DNA from 2 places in the Paenibacillus sp. F4 genome. Region 1 is predicted to be linked to the other one. Evidence: riboswitches for the same ligand, from Rfam matches in the RefSeq annotation. Region 1 holds a riboswitch; the other holds the start of a gene.
The links. A riboswitch is a leader RNA that binds a small molecule or an ion and turns the genes downstream of it on or off. The one in region 1 is predicted to bind S-adenosylmethionine.
Positions count from the first base shown of each region.

Region 2: linked by a shared signal. The riboswitch ahead of C1T21_RS23705 (methionine ABC transporter ATP-binding protein) and the one ahead of metA (homoserine O-acetyltransferase MetA) in region 1 are both predicted to bind S-adenosylmethionine.

Region 1 is NZ_POVS01000009.1:820,243-823,666, reverse strand. It holds gene corA (magnesium/cobalt transporter CorA) at 171-1,106, opposite strand; SAM riboswitch class I at 1,658-1,783, shown strand; gene metA (homoserine O-acetyltransferase MetA) at 1,901-2,818, shown strand; gene C1T21_RS10885 (PLP-dependent transferase) at 2,943-3,424, shown strand, end outside.
Region 2 is NZ_POVS01000020.1:73,697-77,120, reverse strand. It holds gene C1T21_RS23710 (methionine ABC transporter permease) at 1-504, opposite strand, end outside; gene C1T21_RS23705 (methionine ABC transporter ATP-binding protein) at 501-1,523, opposite strand; SAM riboswitch class I at 1,659-1,798, opposite strand; gene C1T21_RS23700 (Cthe_2314 family HEPN domain-containing protein) at 1,924-2,649, opposite strand; gene C1T21_RS23695 (UbiD family decarboxylase) at 2,700-3,424, opposite strand, start outside.

The DNA.
Region 1 (3,424 bases):
GGTTGTCTCCATATCTTACGACATGGCTGCATTCTCTTGAAGGTGTTTTAATTTGTCTCACGCTATGGGGTCAGTCCCAGTTCCTCACAGGACACGGCTGCTGCTTTTTATGACCAAGCTTGAACATCGAAATAAGTATCCAACTCGGTACTTTTCTTACCCTTTTCTTTTTAAACCCAGTCTTTCTTGCGGAAAATACAGAACATACTGACACCTAATGCCACCATAATACCAATGACGACAAAATAGCCATAACGTGTATGAAGCTCAGGCATATTATCGAAGTTCATCCCATATATTCCGGTAATGACTGTCAATGGCATAAATACGGTCGTAATTGCCGTAAACACACGCATAATTTCATTGGCACGGTTGGCGATACTTGATTGATAAGCTTCTCGAAGGTTACCCATCAAGTCGCGGTAAGTTTCAAAAGTCTCCGAAATTTTCACAGCATTTTCATAAATGTCGCTGAAATATTTTTGCAATTGATCGTCGATGAGTCGCAAATCGCGTTTGTTCAGGGTATTGATGACTTCCTTTTGTGGGCCTAGCACTTTTTTCAGCCACAGAATCTCACTGCGTAAGCCGATGATTTCGTTCAAATGCGACTTTTTTGTATGCATTAGAATGTCTTCTTCCAGCTTTTCAATGCGAACCTCAATCCGGTCACCAACCAGAAAATAGTTGTCAACGATCAAGTCGACTAACAGATACATAAAACGGTCAGGCTGGCTGACTTCTTGCTCCCACAGCATAGGCTTGAGGGTACGAAGCTCATTGATTTTCTGCTTGGTCACCGTAATGATAAAATGGCGGCCGAGAAAAATGTTCAAAGCACGCAAAAATATTTCTTCATCATCAAAACGAATACTATTTACAACGATAAAATAATGGCTTTCATAAATTTCAATCTTCGGACGCTGTTCTTCTTCGCTCAAACAGTCTTCCACTGCAAGATCATGCATGGAAAATAAAGGCTGGAGCACTGCCAGATCATCGACATCGGCATCAATCCAATAAAAGCCTTCTGCCGGTGCAGTAAGCGCCATTTCAATTTCTTCGACAGGGGTAAAAACCCCGTTGTTGACCAAACGGATTTTCATATATGTCACTCCTTATGCTCCGTCGTAACGGAAATACGTTTACCTTAAGCATAAGAAATGGACTCAGTTAGCCAGTTAGCCGGTTCGGGTAAGCGTGCACTCCCATCAAAAGCCGAAGGCTTTTGGAGCATGCAGAGCCTGGCGTCCCGTCTTTCGGCAAGCTGAAGTCATTCCTATGCTGTTGTTCAGGGATCGCCGCCTATTCGGACTCGGGTCGCCTTCCATTCCGGATTCACCTCACAATGTTCTTTTTTAGGTTGCCACAGTATCGCAGGAAACACTCAAATCTTGCACTACTGCTCCATATTTTTGCCTATTAGCACTTGTATAGTATAACGCTCGGCCTACGGCCTTTCAAGCGCAAAATCATGGGCTAAATCAACAGCAGTGACAAGAGCATCAGCGATAAGAGGGATATGATTTAACCTATGGAAAAGGTAGACAAAATGTGAATGCAGGGTACAAATTTACAAGTCCCATCTTGACGAAGCCCAGCCGATGCATTAAAGTGAACAACAAGAACTTTGTGAACCCAAAATGAATATAGCGAAATCTTATCAAGAGCAGGTGGAGGGACTAGCCCGATGATACCCGGCAACCGGCGATTTTAATCGCACGGTGCTAATTCTTGCAGGACGCGCGCTTTGTACAAAGAGCGTAGCCCTGACAGATGAGAGAGGCGCATATGGATACAAATATGACCTTTCTCTAACTGAGAAAGGTCTTTTTATTATATGCCCGGCATCTCAACAAGACGATTTTCGCAAAACTTACCGAATAAGGAGTGAGTTTACATGCCGATTAAGATTCCAGATACGCTACCTGCCAAGGAAGTGCTGGAGGGCGAAAATATTTTCGTAATGGACGAAAGTTTGGCCTATCATCAGGATATTCGTCCGTTGCGGATCGCCATTTTGAATTTGATGCCTACAAAAGAAACTACGGAAACCCAACTGTTGCGGCTGGTCGGCAATACGCCGCTGCAAGTGGACGTTACGTTGGTGCACATGAAGTCTCATGTATCCAAAAATACATCGCAAGAATATTTGAACATGTTTTATAAAACGTTTGACGAGATCAAGAACAGTCGTTTTGACGGTATGGTCATTACAGGAGCCCCGGTTGAACAGCTTGAGTTTGAGGATGTGAACTACTGGGAGGAGATCCGGCAAATCTTTGAATGGACGAAAACGAATGTAACTTCGACCATGCATATCTGTTGGGCCTCACAGGCAGGTTTATACCATCATTTCGGTGTCCCGAAATACGGGCTCGACTACAAATGCTTTGGCGTATTTCCACACACAGTTATTAAACCTAAAGTGAAATTGCTACGCGGCTTTGATGAACTGTTTTATGCTCCTCACTCCCGGCATACGGAGGTTCGGCGGGAAGATATTGATCATATTGCCGAATTAGAAGTTTTATCCGAATCCGAGGAAGCTGGAGTGTACCTGGTAGCCACGCTTGACGGTAAACAAATTTTTGTAACTGGGCATTCTGAATATGACCCGCTTTCCCTGAAATGGGAATACGACCGCGATGTGGCCAAAGGACTGGATATTGAAGTCCCCAAAAATTATTTTCCTAATGATGATCCTGAGCGCACACCGCCCTCTATCTGGCGGGCGCACGCCAATTTATTATTTTCGAATTGGCTTAACTATTATGTATACCAAGAAACACCTTACGATATCGGGCCCCAGATTTAAAAAGGGGCTTGTAGTTTACCCTTTTACAGTACCACCTTGCAGTAGCGCAGCAGTATAGTCTTTGACATCCATTTTTACAGCATATGTTATAGCACCTACTATGGAAGTTAACAGGAGGATTCATATGAGTGAGAAACAGTGGAAAATCGAAAGCAGATTGGCACAAATCGGTTCAGTCGAGGAGCCAGTAACCGGGGCTGTTAATTACCCGATTTACCAATCTACGGCGTTCCGCCATCCCCGTCTGGGTCAAAGTACAGGATTTGATTACATTCGGACGATCAATCCCACGCGAAAGGTACTGGAAGAGGCTTCTGCTGCACTTGAATCTGGTGATGCAGGCTTTGCTTGCAGCTCAGGTATGGCGGCGCTACAAACGGTATTTGCATTGTTTGGACAGGGAGATCATCTCATTGTATCGTTGGATCTTTATGGCGGGACATATCGTTTGCTGGAGCGTATTTTATCTAAATTTGGTGTAACAGCGAGTTATGTGGATACGAACGATCTTGAAGCACTCGAACAGTCATGTCGACCGAATACCAAAGCCGTATTTATAGAAACGCCTACAAATCCGTTAATGATGATTACTGATATTCGAGCGGT
Region 2 (3,424 bases), on a different contig from region 1:
CATTGCCGTGTAGGATACGAGTGTAACGACGGTAATGGTTAATGCGGCGAGCAGACCCGGAAGTGCCTCACGTAACAGCACACGCCGGATAATTTGTCCTGTCGAGGCACCCATCGCTTGTGCGGCTTCAATGACGCCCTTGTCCACTTCACGCAGAGACGTTTCGACAAGACGTGCGAAGAATGGGGCAGCCCCGATAACCAATGGTGGGATGGTTCCCAGCACCCCGGTCGAGGTACCTACCAGCGATCGTGTAAAAGGAATAAGTGCAACGATCAAAATGATAAATGGTACGGAACGTAAAATGTTAACGATGAATGATAATACAATGTATATCACCTTCATCAGAGTTAACGAGGAGCGGCTCGCCAGAAACAATAATATGCCGAGCGGCAAACCAATAATGAGGGTGAACAATGCGGATGCCCCGAGCATCTGAAGGGTTTCCAGCGTAGAATTCCCTAGCTCTTCCCAACTCACTTGTGAAAAATCAAGTTCGCTCATTGTCCGATCACCTCCACATCAAGTCCTTGCCCAGACACTTCGCGCAGCGTATGCTCTATATCTTCATGGTTTCCTTCAAAACGAACGATCAGCTGTCCATATGGTACATTTTTAATCGTAGATATGGTTCCCTGCAAGATCGCAAAATCAACACCAGTGCTTCGAGCCGTACGCGACAGAATCGCATCATATGTTTTACTGCCCAAGAAGGAGATACGTACTACCTGCGCCGACTCGCCGCCACCTGCTGCCGCAATCGCTGCTTGCAACTCCTCGGGATGTTCTGACTCCCGTTGGATAAAGTCCTTGGTTACCTGGTGCTGTGGCTTCAAAAATACTTCCGCCACTGGGCCTTGCTCCACGATGTCGCCCTGATGAATGACACCAACTCGATCACAAATGCTTTGAATGACATGCATTTCATGTGTAATCAGCACGATGGTTAAATTAAAGCGCTGATTAATATCCAACAGCAATTTCAGGATAGACCCCGTCGTCTGCGGATCAAGCGCTGAAGTCGCTTCGTCACATAGCAATACATGAGGATCACTAGCCAGCGCCCGTGCAATTCCTACCCGTTGCTTCTGTCCACCTGAGAGCTGTGACGGATATTTTCCACTGTGTTCTTCAAGACCCACCAATTCCAGCAGTTCACGAACCTTCTTGTCCAGCTTCTGCTTGGGCGTGTTTACCAGCCGCAATGGAAATGCAATATTGTCATACACCGTCGCCGAGGACAACAAATTAAAATGCTGAAAAATCATTCCGATTTTTCGGCGCTGCATTTGTAATTGGGATTGACTCACAGTGGTGAGGTTTACCCCGTCTACCCATACTTCACCTGAAGTAGGGCGTTCCAATAAATTAATACAGCGGATCAACGTACTTTTCCCCGCCCCGGAGTGACCAATCACTCCGAATATTTCTCCACGCTTTATAGAAAGATTCAACCCAGACAGCGCATTAACGCGTCGGTTGCCTTTGCCATAATGCTTGGTTAACTGCTTAAGCTCTATCAACGTGCTGCGACCTCCTTCACTTCTTCCTTACCCTTTTAACCAGTTGTCATCTCTAGGATTGTATAAAATCGCTATTTATTTATACAAAAAAGAGCCCCTTTCACAGAATGAAAAGGGCCCCACCTTGCGAACCTTTTCTCATCTGCCAAAATCGCTATAACTCTAGCGGTTTTGTAGGAATTAGCACCATCATGTTCCCTCCCAGTGTATTACACCGGGAAAGAACGGGTTGCCGGGCTTCATCGGGCCAGTCCCTCCACCTCTCTGGATAAGAAAAATATGTTAAACTCCAGCTTTAGCTGTCCGTTAAGTTTATATAAAAAAACATAATTCAAGCATTTTTCTGAAACTAGGTTTCAGTATAGATAGTTTACATAGCTTTGTCAAAGGATATTTTCTATCATATTTTTGGACGTACTGCCCGGTTCTTCCATTGTTTCGCAGTATAAGTAAAGGCGTTTGACAGCGAACGACACACCATTTCCAAGCCCTGCTGCAAATCTTCCAAATGGTGATCGAGGTCCTCCAGTTGGATTTTTCCGTACAAAGCTCGGTGTCGTTGCCAGAGATCATCCTGCATTTCCGTATTCATATAGTGTACCTCCGTATTACGCCGCTTACGCAGCCGATTGATGGCATCATTGTATGTGTCCTTGATATCAATTAAATTATCGGTCAATACAGGATGCATTTTGAGATACTTGAGCTGCCGCAACACGGTAAAATACGAATAATGCGCCTTATACTGCCCTGTTTTTAAATCACAAACATCATTTAGCCAGTTGCCCAGCTTATCTAAAATGGAAAATACCCTCACAAAACCATCTTTATAAAAGAAAACATACAATGCATAGTCGGATTTTTCATCCTCGCTCATATCTTCAGCATATCCGGCTTTCACTTTCATACGGAAAAAGGCGGCAGCATGATGGCTCTGCTCCAGTTCATCTAGAGATGACATTAGACCACGTGTCAAAATATCCGCCTTCCGAAAATCGTGGGTCGGATCTCCACCAGCCTGAATTTGCCGCTCCAGCAGGTTCAACATATCTGACATGCTATTCATGGCATCTAACAGGATGCCCTTGTTTACACGTGGCGGCTCACCCAGTAGCTTGCGTATCATGCTAACGCCTCCTATAAATGTAAAATCCGGCTGTAGGTTTAATTAGGGCGTCAAGCGAAATAACTCGTCCATCGTTGATCTACAAGCTTAACAATATCCTCACGCGGTAATACCTCATCCGGATAGCCTGGCTTCATACGCGCATCCACTACAATTGGCAGCTTATAGTTCAGATGATGCAAACGCACTTCGCTGTCCGCGTACATATCCGTAGCCGGGTTAAAGCGTGTGAATACCGTCCACAGGAACGAGGCTTGAGAGCGAACAACTTCTTTGGCATCGTCCACAATGAAGACGAGCGGCCACTCTTGCTCACCTGCAGCTAATCGCTCCAAAACACGTGCCGCCAGCTCAGGCTCCTGCTCAAAGGACGCACCCGATACGACGAGGCAACCTCCGCAATAGGGCTTAATTTCACGAATTCCCGGCAGATCGCCTCCCTCATAAGCACGAGGCAATTCACGTACAGGCTCACCTATCCCCATCAGAATCGCCTTACTACCATGATTCAGCTTGCGGCCTGTGTAATCGAGTGTATCGTGTGACGTGTGATTGAAAATAAATAAATCCCTTGCTGGATTAAATCGCTCCAGAATGGTTTCAAGCAGCAGGTTAAAGTCCGATAAATCAATGACTCGATCCGTCAGCATCAGGAACTTGGTCAACGATAATTGACCTTGACCCAAAATAGTAAAACCGGATACAAGCGCTTCACGGGAGTAGCTTTCACGTACGACTGCCGCTGCCAGCGCATGTACGCCCGTTTCCGCATACG